Regions from separate parts of the Lysinibacillus sp. RC46 genome, predicted to be linked through region 1. Evidence: riboswitches for the same ligand, from Rfam matches in the RefSeq annotation. Region 1 holds a riboswitch; the other holds the start of a gene.

What was found. A riboswitch is a leader RNA that binds a small molecule or an ion and turns the genes downstream of it on or off. The one in region 1 is predicted to bind cobalamin.
Region 2: linked by a shared signal. The riboswitch ahead of ABH966_RS25250 (FecCD family ABC transporter permease) and the one ahead of metE (5-methyltetrahydropteroyltriglutamate--homocysteine S-methyltransferase) in region 1 are both predicted to bind cobalamin.

The regions. Positions count from the first base shown of each region.
Region 1 covers NZ_JBGCCF010000007.1:177,247-185,424, reverse strand. The annotation lists gene ABH966_RS08975 (hypothetical protein) at 1-31, opposite strand, end outside; cobalamin riboswitch at 246-436, opposite strand; gene metE (5-methyltetrahydropteroyltriglutamate--homocysteine S-methyltransferase) at 634-2,928, opposite strand; cobalamin riboswitch at 3,115-3,293, opposite strand; gene ABH966_RS08965 (TetR/AcrR family transcriptional regulator) at 3,500-4,075, shown strand; gene ABH966_RS08960 (DUF5367 domain-containing protein) at 4,088-4,486, shown strand; gene ABH966_RS08955 (VOC family protein) at 4,546-4,908, shown strand; gene ABH966_RS08950 (C40 family peptidase) at 5,290-6,651, shown strand; gene ABH966_RS08945 (UDP-N-acetylmuramoyl-tripeptide--D-alanyl-D-alanine ligase) at 6,707-8,095, opposite strand.
Region 2 covers NZ_JBGCCF010000047.1:7,375-15,552, reverse strand. The annotation lists gene ABH966_RS25275 (undecaprenyl-diphosphatase) at 1-614, shown strand, start outside; gene ABH966_RS25270 (NUDIX hydrolase) at 899-1,459, shown strand; partial or broken gene ABH966_RS25265 (IS3 family transposase) at 1,524-1,643, shown strand; gene ABH966_RS25260 (type IA DNA topoisomerase) at 2,277-4,406, shown strand; partial or broken gene ABH966_RS25255 (topoisomerase C-terminal repeat-containing protein) at 4,424-4,804, shown strand; cobalamin riboswitch at 5,220-5,404, shown strand; gene ABH966_RS25250 (FecCD family ABC transporter permease) at 5,525-6,583, shown strand; gene ABH966_RS25245 (ABC transporter ATP-binding protein) at 6,584-7,357, shown strand; gene ABH966_RS25240 (ABC transporter substrate-binding protein) at 7,417-8,178, shown strand, end outside.

The DNA of each region.
Region 1 (8,178 bases):
TTTCATAATACTCGATTACTTGTGGATTCATGTGTAACACTCCTTCAATTTTAGCATAAAAAAACATCTTTCCTTCATCAGGAAGATGCCTACTATGACAAATACACGACATAATACGGTGATTGACACGGTGAAAAAAGCTTTCTATTGGTAATAGAAGCTACCTTCTTAGCAATCATCGTACTATGAGCATGCAGGAGAATTTCTCTAGTCACACTCAACACCCCCTATCCTCGTAGGTTTTTTGGTTGTACTAGATAAAGGCAGGTCTCCTGGCTTATGTTCATCACACTTTTCACCTTCCCATTACAATGCGTAACAGTGGTCTTTTGAAACGTGCTCACATTTACAGTTGCGGGACAGCGCCGGATTTACACCGATCTTCCCTTTTAAACAAATCGGAATTCCGATTTGTACCTCTATCTTATTATTCCGTTTATATTATTATACCATAGTATCTTGTATAATCGAGTACTTCACCATCTAAGCATCTGTTTGACTAGTCTATCCATCGCTTGGACCACGCTACCTTCGCTTAAATTTTTTCAGTAGCTGTCACTTCACTTTTTCTATAAAAATTTCTGTCGAATAAAAAGAAAAACCTGACCTCTTAAAAAGAAGTCAAGTTTCTATTTAATGTATGGACTGTTGGACTTGTTGACGGAGAGTTTTTGCCGCAGCTACCATATGTGCCAGTGCTGCAACTGTTTCTGTTTCCTTCCTTGTTTTTAAACCACAGTCAGGATTCACCCAAAATTGATTTTTTGATAAAACCTGTAAGCTATCCTGCATAATACTCAGCATCTCTTCTTCGCTCGGTACACGTGGACTATGAATATCATAAACGCCTAGCCCAATTCCTTTTTCATACGGATTGACTTGCAGAGAAGAAATCAGCTCGCCATGGCTACGTGACGTTTCAATTGAAATAACATCAGCATCCAATGCACTAATTGGCTCGATAAAATCATTAAACTCACAATAGCACATATGTGTATGAATTTGTGTTTGATCCTTCACACTAGATGTAGCAAGTTTAAAAGCATTCACCGTCCACTCTAAGTAAGCTCCCCAATTTTCTTCACACAGTGGCAAGCCCTCTCGTAATGCTGGTTCATCAACCTGAATAATAGAAATACCCGCAGCTTCTAGTGCTTCTACCTCTTTTCGAAGTGCCAAAGCAATTTGATAGGATACATCCTCCCGTGAAATATCATCCCGGACAAAGGACCAATTTAAAATTGTCACAGGACCTGTGAGCATTCCCTTTACATAACGATTCGTTTGGCTTTGGGCATAGGCTGTTTCTTTAACTGTCATCGGTGCTTCCCATGCAACGTCACCATAAATAATTGGTGGCTTCACACAGCGAGAGCCATATGATACAACCCATGCTTTCTCCGTAAATGCAAAACCAGTAAGTTTTTCCCCGAAATATTCAACCATATCTGTGCGCTCAAATTCACCGTGTACCAAAACGTCGATATCTAATTCCTCTTGAATAGTGATCCAACGTTTTGTCTCTTGTTCGACAAACGCTGCATAATCCTCATCAGATAGTTGTTTCTTTCGCCATGCACTTCGTGTACGTTTGACTTCGTCTGATTGCGGAAAGCTCCCAATTGTTGTAGTTGGGAACAGCGGTAATTGCAAGGCTTGTTGTTGAACCTTTTGACGTGTTTTAAATTCACTCTGGCGTTCAAAATCTTGTGCTGACACTGCTTTAATGGCTTGTTGAATACTTCTATTTTGACGAGCCGGGTGATTTTTCAACGCTTCAATCGCCTTCATACTTTCAGATGTTTTTTGATTTGAGGGGCTTCCTGTGCCTTGTAAGTATTTTGTTATTTCATTGATTTCAACTAATTTTTCATCTGCAAAAGAAAGGGCATTTTTTAGAACTGGATCGAGCTTTGTTTCGAGAGTAGTTGTAATTGGAACATGCTGTAAGTTACACGAAGATTGAATCCATATTTCTTTAGCACCACTTAGCTGTTCAATAGCTTTAATAGTTGAGCTAGCCTCTGCTAGATTGGAGCGCCAAATATCTCGTCCATTTATAATACCGGCCGCTAATACTTTATCTTGTGGGAAGCCAAATTGACGTAATGCCTCCATATTTTCGCCATAGCCATGCACAAAGTCTAACCCAATTCCTTGAACCGGAAGTGTCACAATTGACTCGTATGCCGATAATGACTCAAAATATGTTTGTAGCATAATGTTAACCTCGGGTACTGATGCAATTAATTGTCTATAAATTTCTTGAACAAGTTTAACCTCCGCTTCATCTAGTGTTGTGGCAAGAGCAGGCTCCTCTAATTGAATCCACTCTACACCAGCATCCACTAACTCCTTTAAGACCTGCGTATAAAGTGGTAGTAATGCTAAAATAAATGTAATCTGCGATAGTTTGTCATAGCCTTTTGTTAATTTACAAAATGTATATGGGCCAATCAATGTAGGTTTTGCTGTAATACCAAACGCTTCCTTAGCCTCTAAAAAGTCTGCCAATATTTTATTTTCTGTCAATTGTAAAGGTTGTCCCTCATATTCTGGCACAATATAATGATAGTTTGTATTAAACCATTTTGTCATTTCACTAGCCACGGCTTTTTTACTACCACGAGCTACCCCATAGTAAGTTTGTAAATCAACTTTGTCTCCCTGCCAATCAAAGCGCTTTGGAACTAAGCCAAACATCATTGCCGTATCCAACATTCTGTCATAGAGTGTGAAATCTCCGACAGTTATCATGTCTATGCCGAGACGAATCTGCTTGTTTATTCGAGCTAGGCGAATATCCTTTAAATGCTGTAAAAATTCATCCTCTGAAAGCTCCTTTTTCCAAAATGCCTCTAAAGCCTTTTTCCATTCACGATCTTCTCCGATATACGGATAACCAACTGTAGTACTTGTATACGTCATGTTTATCTCTCCTATCAATCAAAATAAAAAAAAAGCCACCCTCCTTTTTTTTGGAAAATGGCTGTCATTGCATATCAAAATTAGCTATCAAGAAACAATACGAAATTCTTTCAAAATATCGCATGATTTATTGTCGCACAGGGCCGATATGGTCACATCTCACCACCTATTTCCACGTAGGTATTTGGTGTGTACTAGATATTGGCAGGTCTCCTGGCTTCTCATCAACACGCCTCACAGCCTTCCCAGTTTCCCAGTGGCAATTGTGATTTGCTCCGATTTACAGTTGCGGGACAGCGTCGGATTTACACCGACTTCCCTTTTAAGCCAAACTTTCATTCGGCACCAACTCTTACACAATATTTAATTATGTTTTACTATAACATATATTTTTCTGAAAAGTAGATTTATTTTCAGATTTGTTCGATTCTTCATACTGCTGTTATTCCAAACATATGGAATCATCGAAGACTAGCAGCCCCGCTACCAAAATAAACTTGTAAATAGTGGGATATTCTGTTATTTTATAGTTAGTTATCCAACTAACTAATAACAAAGGAGGTGTAAACAAATGGCAAAACCTACTGGTATTGAAAAGTCAGATTTATTAATGGCTGCCAAGCAAAGTTTAGTAGAAAAAGGGATTGAGAAATTCACCTTAAAGGCTGTTGCTGAGCAAGCTGGGGTGACACAAGGAACTATTTATTATCATTTCAAATCAAAAGAGCAAATCATTCTAGAAATTGTCCAAGACATCTGTGAAAATTCCTGGAATGAGATTCTGATGACTGATCGAGAAATGATTCAATCTGCACTTCTCTCTGCAAAAAGTCGATATGAAAATGATGCGTTTTATCATAAATTATTTTTCACCTTAACTGTTTTCGGCTTTACGAACCCAACTATTAGACAGCAAATTGGACAAATTTTAGCGGCTGAAAATGAACATTTATGTAACATTTTAAATAAATTATGGGATACATCACCAATTGATGGCGTGTCGATGGAAACTTGGAGCATTTTTTTCAACGCCCTTATTGATGGCTTAGCCTTACAAGTGATGATGAGGGACGATTTCGATGTAGATGTCTTCTATCAGCAATTAGAAAAAATCCTTCAGACATTGCATCGTCTAGAAAATAATTAGAGGAGGAAAACTATGCGATTCTTTTTATGCTGGGGTTTTGGGATTTGGCTTGTAGCAAGTGCCGTATTTCGATTTGTAGGGCATTACTTTTTTACCCTTGAAGAACCTTTCCTCATGATAGCTACTTACATTTTAGCTATTCCAATCGTTTGGATAGCGACAATACCTATTTATTCTTTGAAAAAGACAAAAGGTACAGAACGGTTACTGGCTGCTATTTGTATCGTATTACCTGGAATGCTCATTGATGCAGTCGTATTGTTAGTTTTCGACAATATTTTCCCGAATTTATCGGCTGACTTAGATCGATATTTCGCCTCATGGCTATTATGGGCTTACTCCCTAATTCTCATTACTGGTTTTACAAATGCTTCATTCGTGAAAAAGAATACTATTCATTCATCAAATTAAAGGATTTTACATTATTATCCTAGAAGTAAGTAATGATTAGAATTAAAGGAGGAGAAAAAATGATTATAGGCTTACATCACGTTCAAATAACAATACCAAAAGGTGAAGAAGAAAAAGGAAGACATTTTTACTGTCAAGTATTAGGACTAAAAGAAATTGAAAAGCCTGATTCGCTGAAAGGACGAGGTGGATTTTGGTTACAGGTCGGCAATAGAGCGGTACATGTAGGTACAGAGGATGGCTTTGATAGATTAACGACGAAGGCTCATATTGCCTATCAAGTTGAAAATATCGAACATTGGAAGAAGGTACTAGCCGAACATCATATAGAAATTTTCGACTCAGTTCCTATTCCTCATTTTGAACGCTTTGAATTTAGAGATCCATTCGGTAATAGAGTGGAGATGATTCAAGAATTCTAAAAGAAAACAGTTGAATAGAAATTATTTTCTATTCAACTGGCATGTCTTCCAACTTTTTAATTTTGCCGGGGTACTTTTACATTTTATCGCCCAACTTTTGAATTTTATCGACTAACTTTCACGTTTTATCACCCAACTTCTGAATTTTATCGACATCCTCCTTCTTTCGATACTAAAAAACACTTCAGCCAACTGAAACATTTGTAATACAACTGTAAATTAAGGCGATGAAGCCTTTTATATCAGGTGTTTACAGCAATTTCCCATCCACCGTGGTAACAATTACCTCAAAGAAGCCCTACTTTTTCATGCTACGATTAATTCCAGTGACAAACCAAATCAGGATTAATCCTAACAATAGCTTCAGGAGGAAATAACAACATGAATAAACGATTTTTATCAACAACATTAGCATTGACGATAGGTTTTAGCACAGTGGGGATGGTACAACCAACTGTTCAACCTATAGAAGTAGAGGCTGCAACAACAAATGCCCTGAATAACTCACAAGCAGTTAATACGAAAGCGGATCAACTAATTCAAGCTGGAAAAAGCTTAATTGGTAAGGCGACATATAGTAATACAGAATACAAGGCTACATATCCTTATAAATTCTCTTGCGCATCATTTATTATGTACATTTTCGAGAAAAATGGTGTTGACCTTGCAACTTATAATGAAGATTATATGATACAGCAAGGAACAGCTGTTAATAGAAATCAATTACAAAAAGGTGATTTACTATTCTTTAAGAGTAAAAAAACTGGGACAGACCCTGACCACGTTGGTATGTATATCGGGGACAATAAAATGATTCACATGGCTGATTCCCAACAGAATATTGTTATTTCTGATTTAAATAGTAAGCCATATTATACAGATAATTATGTAGGTGCCCGCAGAGTTTTACCTACATTACTCTCAGCTAATCCTGCAACGAAAGGCGATAAAATCGTTGAAAACGCTTATAACTATAAAGATAAAGTAACTATGGGTACAACAATTAGTGAGCAGAGTCTACGTTTTACCGGGCCTGGGTTTGTAGAATATGTTTATCGTAAGAGTGGCGTAAACCTTGGTACTACAACCTTAAAGGAACAAATGAATCTGGGATCGACGGTTTCACGTGCTAATTTAAAGAAAGGTGATTTAATTTTCTTTAATAGTGTCGCTGGCTCTCAAACACCTTCACTTGTAGCCATTTATGCTGGGGACCAACGAATAATGATTCCAAGTTCAAGTGGTATTACGACAAGAGTACTGTTCGTTGACTATTATAAAGAGCATTATATTACTGCAAAACGTGTTACGTCAGATAACTCAACTGCAGCTCCGGCTCCAAATCCAGCCCCTAGCACGCCTTCTACTTCTGCTGATAAAATCATCTCTACTGCCTCAAATTTGAGTAGTAAAGCAAAGTTTGGTTATTCGTATGACGAAAGCTCACTTACGTTTACGAGCGCAGGATTTACTTACTATGTTTTTAAACAGCATGGGATTGATTTAAAAGATAAATTAGCAAGTAGACAAGCATTAGTTGGGACTAAAGTGGAAAAAGCACAGTTACAAAAAGGAGATCTGATCTTCTTCTCTACTAACAATGGAGGAAAAGATATTACACAAACAGGCATCTATCTTGGTAATAATCAGTTTATTAGTATGACATCTAATAATGTTGTAAAACAAAGCCTAACTTCAACATGGGCAAATCAAAACTATGTAACAGCTCGTCGTGTTTTATAATATAAATACAAAGAAAAAGAAGTATTCTTCTATTGAGAATACTTCTTTTTCTAGCTTATTTTTTATTTTTTAACTGATTCGCAAATTCTATCATAGATTTGCTAGACATTGGACCTTTAATAAGTACAATGGTTTCATTATCGAGCTTATGCTGTAGTACATCTAAAACGCCTGTAACATCTTTAAACATATGAACATCTGCCTTGGTGCCTTCCTTCAACGCTTGATTCGCAATATTTTCTGCTCTATTGCCAATAGTAATAAGCGTATCAACATTTCTTTTCGCGACCATTGTGCCAATCTCTCGATGATATTTTTCTTCGAAATTTCCTAACCTCTTAATATCACCTAAAATAAGAATTACTTTCTTCCCTTTTCCTATAGTATCTAAAACCTTTAGTGCCGCTTCAACAGAAGTCGGGTTATTTGTCCAAGTATCATCTACGATAGTACATTCACCTATGCCCGTAGAAAATTCTAAGTGTCTTGCCATCGCTTTGAACGTTTTTAATTGCGAAATTGCGACAGCCATGGAAAGTCCCATTTCCTTTATGGCAGCTATAGCCGCTAATGCATTATATACCTGGTGTTCTCCGTATCCTGGAACAAATAAATTGTATTTGTTATTTGACACTTTTAGTACAAATTTCATGCCGCCTTTTGTGAATTGTATATTCGTAGCTTGATAATCTGCCTTTTCGTTGACGCCAAAGGTAATAATCTTTCCTTTAAATTTATTTAGGGGGATTTTTTTAATGTTTTCATCATCACCATTAATGATTAACGTGCCATCTTTTCTTATTCCTTCTACAATTTCTGCCTTTGCTTTGATATAACCATCAAGATTATTGCATCCATCTAAATGATGGACACCAATATTCGTAATAATACCAATCGTAGGCTGATAGATCATACATTGGTGTTTAATATTCCCTATATTCCCCAATCCTAATTCAAAGATAGCTGCTTTTGTATTCTGATCGATTCCAGTCAAGTACGGTAAGGATTGCCGTGGCTCATTTTTACTGCTGACAGATGCTTGAACATTCCATTCCTTACTAGCTATGTGTTTAATCATTTCTTTCGTTGTCGTTTTACCACATGTTCCGGTTAAAGCAACGACTGGTATTTGAAATAGATTTCTGTAATGCCCCATGAATTTCCAATAGGCATGCAAAATACTTTTGACGCGTATAACGGCCGTATTCTTCAGCGCATTTTTCAATTCCTCTGAAGATTTATCAGAAATGACTAGAGATGGTCCCTTTCGATCTATTTCTTGCCAGTTAATTTGATCACTTTTACTAACAAACATAAGTGTATGATTTTGAGTCAGATCATGTCGGTTATAATAAATTGCATGTTTAACAGACCAGTGTTCAGAACCGCTTAATAATTCTCCTTGTAATAATTTTCTTATATCGCTCACACTTATATGTTGCAAGTTAACTACGCCCCCTTTCTATAAAGTATATTTCTGAATAAATGAATATCATAGTTTATGCATTTCAAGCAATTGACTATAAA
Region 2 (8,178 bases), on a different contig from region 1:
TGAATTATGAAGTATTTCAATGGATTAATGATTTAGCTGGTCGCTATCCTTTACTAGATAAAGGGATGATTTTCATCACTGATAGCGTTCCTTATGTCGTAATCGTATTTATGTTATTTTTATGGTTTACAGCAAACAAAGAAAAAAGGACAGAAAAACAATATACTGCTTTTTACATTGTCTTTACATGTTTACTTGGATTGGGTTTAAACGCACTCATTCACTTTGTCAACTATCATCCACGACCATTCATAACGTATAATGTTCATCAGTTAGTACCACATGCTGACGATTCTTCATTTGTAAGTGATCATTCAGTATTAGTATTCTCTTTAGCATGTACGTTGCTATTACGAAAAGACTCGTGGAAGTATCCTGTATTAGTATGGGCTATCCTAGTAGGGATTTCACGTATCTTCGTCGGAGTACATTATCCAGCCGACGTGATTGGAGGAGCCCTTCTGTCATTTGGGGCAAGCTTTGTCATTATCAAGTTCTCCAAAATATTGGAGCCGGTTGTACAAGTTCTGTTCAATATCTATAACAAACTAACGAAACATATCCCTTTTTTAGCGAAGTTCGGCCATAAAGATCTGAGTCATGGGAATAAATAATGCAAAGATGAAGAGTCGCATTTTAATGCGGCTCTTTATTTTGTTAACAAAAGAATAAATATAAAATCATATGTATCAATAAATAAAGGTTTTAATTTCAATGCGAATTGGCACTATCATACATTCTGCAATTTGTAGGACAGTTCTTCCTTTTTCATTAAATATGATCCGCTACTATGGCTCTGTTAAATGAAACTATTGATATTTGAAACCTACCTGAAATCTTAGTATAATTAGTCGGAATATTGGTACTTTTAGGTTTGTAGAGGGAGGGTTGCTTAAGTATGAGGTGGAAGACATTAAAATCAGAGTTTTTATATAAGAGTGAATTTGGTAATTTAAGAAAAGATAGATGTCAACTTCCTAATGGCTTAGTCATTGAAAATTACCATGTAAATGAATACAGTGATTGGGTTAATGCGGTAGTTATTACAAAAGATAAAAAGCTTGTTTTAGTTAAACAATACAGATATGCAGCTAACGGAATTTTTCTAGAGATACCTTCAGGCAAAATAGAAGAATGGGAGACTAATCAAGAAGGAATTCTGAGAGAAGTTAAAGAGGAAACTGGATATATTTCTAAAATAAAACCGATTTTATTAGGAGAATATTTCGTGAATCCCGCTACACAGAATAATAAAGTTATAACGTATCTTATCTTAGATGCATATAAGGCATATGAGCAAGATTTAGATGATACTGAAAATATTGAAGTTAATTTAATTGGTTTTGATAGTTTTGAAAGCTTGTTTAAAAACAAGAAAATTCTAACTCAAATGTTTTCAATAAGTGCTTACTACATGGCTAAAGACTATATGCGAACAAATAGACTTATTAAATATTGATATGGTTCCCCTATGGTAGACAGAAAAGAAAGTAAATTAATCTGTCTATTATATGGGATTGTTTATGGCACATTTTGAACAGGAACTCAAGGACTATATTCACTATTACAATCACAAACGAATGAAGAGAAAATTAAAAGACCTAAGCCCGGTGGTTACCTCTCAGGTCTTAGAAGATGCTTAACTAAATATGTCTAACTTTATTGGGTCAGATTATATTTTTACCAGTTTTTTAAAAGTCTCAAAATCTAACTTTTAATTGGTACCCATAATTCAACTTCGCATTCATTGGATTTCCATTCAAAAGTACTTCAAGAATTTCTTTTTCGCTATATTTCGAAACATTGTATTTATTTGTAAAAATCTCATTTTCAAGTTTATCAAATAAGAGCCTTGAAATTCCATCATTTGTAGTAAGTACTACATAAGATTGTGAAGATATTTCTAAGTGAAGGGATTTTTTAATTTGTGCAATTGTACATAAAAAATATTGCACTTTTATTTTAATAACTTAACTTTCGAACTCAAAAAAAATGTATCTGGTACTAACTTAAAAGATCAGATGCAATTTTTTTATTAGTGTTCTTCTTGAGCCAACATGTGCAATTATTGAAGATACAATGAACTGTTCCGGAAGTTGTAGCTTTAGAAGGGGATACCGCCAACATTTAAAGATTTTAGTAAGTGATATTTTAAATTGTTTAAAGTAAAATAGTAGTAAGGTATTTCATAATAAACTCAACTAATCTGATTAGTTGAGTTTTATGTTTATATATTAAAAAGTTACTAAAATATTTTAAAGAAGATGTGATGATTAATGGGGAAAATCGCCATTTTGGCAGAGAAACCATCTCAAGCAAGAGCTTATGCTGATGCATTTAAAATTAAACAAAAAGAGAAAATATTTATTGAATTGGAACCTTGTTCTACTTTTCCTGAAGGTGCAGTAATTACCTGGGCAGTTGGTCATCTTGTTGAATTAAAGGAACCAAAAGAATATCAAAAGGAATGGGAGAAATGGTCGCTTGGATCATTACCTATCATTCCACAAAAATTTGAAGATAAAGTTGTCTCTAAAATGTATTCACAATTTAATGCAGTAAAAAAAATCTTTAGTGATCCGCAAGTAACAATGATTTATAACTGCTGTGATAGTGAACGTGAAGGTTCAAATATCTTCTACTCACTTTTAAAAATGACAAAAGTAAATAAGCCTGTTAAACGATTATGGATCAATTCATTAGAAGTTGAGGAAATTCGAAAAGGTTTTAATAATATGCAAAGTAATGAGCGTGATCTGCTCATGTACCAAGAAGCAAAAACACGTCAAATTAGCGATTGGTTAGTAGGCATGAACTGTAGTCGCCTATATACGCTACTTTTACAAAAAAAAGGCTTTAAGGGTAGTATCTCCATCGGACGTGTGCAATCGCCAACCGTATATTTAATTTATAAAAGACAACAGGAAATTGAACATTTCAAGCCTGAAAATTTTTATGAAATTGAAGGGATCTTTAAAGCACAAAATGGTGTATATAAAGGGAAGGCAAAGTTAAAAACAAAAGAGCGTGCAGAGGCTGTGCAATTATTGCAACAACATGGGGTTGAACCGATGGATACAGGTCTAATTACGAGTGTAACGAACAAAACGAAGCGTATTGCACCACCCAAACTACATGCGTTATCAACATTACAAGCCAACGCCAATAAACGTTGGAAATACAGCCCGTCGCATGTGTTGAAACTTACGCAATCACTTTATGAGAAAAAGCTCGTTTCTTACCCACGTACCGATTCACACCTCATTACACATAATGAGTTTGCCTATTTAAATGAATCATTGGCAAAATATCAGCAGCTCGTTGGAAAGCCATTTAATGCGATTAATCGCGGGAATAACAAACGCTATGTCGACAGTGCCAACGTTGGGGAGCACTATGCTATTATTCCAACGAAAAAAGTGCCAACAGAAAAAGCGTTACAATCAATGAATGCTGATGAAAGAAATATTTATTTCGAAATAGTCAATACGACACTCGCCATGTTTCACCAAGATTATGAATACGATGAAAAAACGATTATAACGAATGTCAAAAATTTAGAGTTTAAAACGGTAGGGAAAACAGAACTTGTAAAAGGTTGGAAAGAATTGTTTTTAAGTGAAAAAGGGATGCAAGAGCGTGAGGAATCGTTACCTGTTGTTTTCCAAGATGAAATGGTACAAAGTAAGGTTTCTATTCTAGAAGGCACAACTACGCCTCCTAAGCCTTATACAGAAGGGCAACTCATTACGATGATGAAAACATGTGGTAAATCAGTTGAGGATGAAGAAGAAATCGAGGTGCTGAAATCGATTGAAGGTATTGGTACAGAAGCAACTCGAAGTGGCATTATAGAGACCATTAAAAAGCATGGATTTATTGAAGTACGAAAAAACATAGTGAGCGTTTTGCCGAAAGGGGAGCTTTTATGTCGGGCTATCGAAGGGACATTACTTTCAAGTCCATCTATGACTGCAAAATGGGAAATTTACTTAAATAAAATTGGTCGTGGAGAAGGCTCTGCAAAACATTTTATTGAAAGCATAGGCAAGTTTATTACTCAATTAATAGCGGAGGTACCTAAACAATTAGAGTCACTTTCAATTGAAGCTGAGCAGTTTAAACCAGCTGCTGTGAAAGATATTGTGCCATGTTCGACATGCAAAGTAGGAAAAATAGGTTTGCGTAAAAGTTTTTACGGTTGTTCGAATTATAAAAATGGTTGTAAGCAAACGTTCCCAGAAAGGTTACTAGGAAAAAAACTAACTGAAAAGAACATTAATGATTTATGTAAGATTGGTAAAACAGCTGTGGTTAAAGGGTTTAAGTCAAAGAATGGTAAACAATTTAATGCGTCACTTCGTTTGGTAGAAGGAAAAATTGAATTTGAGTTTAATGAAAAGTAATTGCGGATGAGATTTTTTTCACCGTCAATGCCGTTCAGACGATTAAAAATAGTGAAGATGTGACACTCAGCAAAGTAACACGAGCGAAGAAGAAATTTGAAGTAGTAGGGAAATGCCCATTATGTGGTCATAGCGTGATCGAAGGACAAAAAGGCTTCGGCTGCAGTAACTGGGAAAAGGGCTGTAAATTTGTCATCTGGAAAAACGATGAATTTTTAGCCGCGAAGAAGAAGAAGCCTACCAAAACAATGGTGAAGAAATTGCTAGCCGATGGAACGGTATTGGTAAAAGGCTTAACAAGTAAAAAAGGTTCTAAATTCGATGCTCAATTAAAATATGAAAAAAATACTGACAACGAATATTTTAGTTGGAAGATGGAATTTGAAAAAAAGGATTAAAATTAAGCATTTATGAATCTTGTTGAATTAATTCTCACTACCCTAAACAATTATTTTATGAAATGAAGGTTATCTCAACCTAATGACTTCCAAGTAGAAAAGAAAATCCTTTGTATTTTTATAATTTCCATTTATAAAAATAGATAACCAAAATAGAATGAAAGATTTGTTAGTAGATCATGTAGAGTGTTGCCCTCACTGATATTGAATATCGAGACTAATAGCGTACTATGAGGAATTTGTATAGTAAGGTAAGATAAATTATTGTCTAAATTTATTTTATTTTTCCAATAGTAATTAATGTTTAACAGTTCTATTTTCTGGCTATTAATCTCTCGTTTATTACTATTTTTACTTTAATGTAATATATAATGTAATTGCTATCTGGAAAATATTCTGATATTGTTCCTCTTATAACTTAATAATTTTTGTTGGTGCGAATGACATTGTTCGTTTGCTTAAAAGGGAAATCGGTGCAAATCCGATGCTGTCCCGCAACTGTAATGGAGAGTCTATACAATATGTCACTGTAGCGAGCTATGGGAAGGCGTATAGATGATGAACCTAAGCCAGGAGACCTGCCAATAAAAGCAACAAACTTACATAGAACCACGAGGATGGTTGTAGTGACTGGGAAGAGACGCCCTTTATTTAACTATGACATCCTCTTGTAGACAAGGGGATTTTTTTATGCCCTTTGCTTTAAGAGAGGAGAGCGTTTTGAAGAATCCAACAACTAGAAAAATCAACCTACTCTTATTAGTGTTGACTGGTGTCGTTCTAATATCCTTGACGTTAGCGATAATGGTAGGCTCTGTGTCTATAACACCTAGTATTGTATGGCGCATTATTTTATCGCATATCCCGTTCAATCCACTTGGCATTACAGAAGATTGGAGTCGTTCGCAGGAAATCATCATCTGGCAAATTCGTACTCCCCGCGTAGTACTTGCCATAATAGTCGGAGCGGGTCTTGCAATTTCGGGAGCTGCTATTCAAGCTTTAGTTCGCAACTCAATCGCAGACCCCTATATTTTAGGTGTATCTTCCGGTGCATCTGTCGGGGCGACGTCTGTTATTTTACTGGGCGCTTTTTCATTTTTAGGTATGTATGCGCTATCACTTGCGGCTTTTATAGGTGCGACGATTGCAGTACTAATCGTGTTTTTCTTAGCACGAGTTGAGGGGCGAATTTCAGTTATTCGATTATTATTAGCCGGAATTGCCGTGTCACTAGTTTTGTCAGCAATGACGAATTTTATGCTGATGATGGCGAAAGAAGAGGGCGGTATAAAGGCAGTGATGTATTGGATGATGGGAAGTCTGGCTGGAGCGAAATGGGTAAATTTAATGATTCCGTTCGTTGTTTTAACGGTCGTCTACGTAATTTTACGTCTTCATGCACGTCATTTGAATTTACTTTTACTAGGCGAAGAATCTGCTGTTACGCTGGGGATTAATTTAGAGAAATTTCGATTGCTACTAATTCTATTAATTTCCCTATTAACAGGTGTCCTTGTTGCTGTAAGTGGTGCAATTGGCTTTATAGGACTGATTATTCCACATATCGTACGCATGATTGTCGGCTCAAATTATAAGTTTGTACTGCCAGTCAGTGCATTAATTGGTGCGATATTTTTAATATGGGCTGATGCAGCTGCGCGTATTGTGATTGCACCTGAGGAAATGCCGATTGGAATTATTACTGCTTTATGCGGATGCCCATTTTTTATATGGATGTTGCGTAAGCAAATGTATTCTTTCGGGGAGGAAAATTAGATGGTATACGTAGCAAAGAACCTTACTTTTGCCGTGCAGCAGGTGAAAATATTAAACAATGTTTCTGTACATATTCAAGAACGCGAGTTTGTGGGCATAATTGGACCTAATGGCAGTGGGAAATCGACCCTATTAAAAAATATGTATCGTATGCTACAACCTCAAGAGGGAGAAGTATTTTTATTTAATGAAAATATTTACAAGCAATCTTCAAAGGAGATAGCAAAGCAACTAGCCGTCGTAGGGCAGGAAACACCAGTGCTTTTTGAGTTTACTGTTAAGGATCTTGTTGCAATGGGACGTACACCGCATAAAAGGCTTATGGAAGTGGATACAAAAGAAGATCTAGCTATTGTCGAGGAATCGATGCAGCAAGCAGGCGTACTGCATTTAAGTGAACGTACTTTTAGTTCATTATCTGGTGGTGAGAAAAAACGAGTCGTTGTTGCAAGGGCTTTGGCGCAACAGGCTAAGGTTATGGCATTAGATGAGCCAACGAATCATTTAGATATTCAGCATCAACTCCAGCTTATGGATTTAATACAGAGCTTGCCGATTACGGTCATTGTAGCCTTGCATGATTTAAATATTGCAGCAACTTATTGCGATAAAATTTATGTTTTAAAGGACGGAGAAATTGCGGCGTATGGAACTCCGTTTGATGTATTAACACCCTCATTGCTACAAAAGGTGTTTGGTGTACATGCAGAAGTTAATGTACATCCTGTCACGAAAAAGCCGCATATTTATTATATATCTGAGCAATTTTTATAGTTAGTTTAAGAGACTTAGATTTCTTTCAATATATTTTTTAGAAAAAAGGAGAAGTAGACATGAAGACATTAAAAAGCGTATGGCTTGTTCTTGCAATCGCAATGCTAAGTATTTTAGCGGCTTGTGGTAACGAGGAAAAACAGGATTCAGCATCGCAAAGTGAACAAGTAGAACCAGCAAAAGCAGGAGCAACGGAAGTAACGATTGACAATAACGATACGACACAAGTCTATTCGCAAGCACCTAAAAAAGCAATTAGCTTAAATCAGCATGTGACAGAGATTATGCTAGCGTTAGGCTTAGAGGATTCAATGGTCGGAACAGCATATTTAGATGATGCAATTTATCCACCGTTACAGGCAGCTTATGATAAAGTTCCGGTACTAGCTGAGCAATACCCAACAAAGGAACAAGTGATTGATGCAGGAGCAGATTTTTTATATGCAGGCTGGAAAAGCGGGTTTAGTGAGAAGGGTGTTGGAACACCAGAAGAACTAGAAGCACTTGGCATCCACACTTATTTACATACATCTTCAAGCATTAAAAATCCTAAGTTAGAGGATATTTTCGGCGATATTCGTAACATCGCCAAGATATTCCATGTGGAAGAGCGTGGAGAAAAGTTAATTGAGCAAATGACAAAAGATGTAGAGGATATTCGTACGAAGCTTCCGCAAGAGGAGGGGAATTTACGTATTCTTGTATTTGATAGTGGTGAGAAAGAAGTTTTCACTGCTGCCCAAAACTTCATGAATGAACTTGTGACAGTAGCAGGTGGAAAAAATATTTTTGGGGATGTTGAGTCTGGCTGGACAACCGTT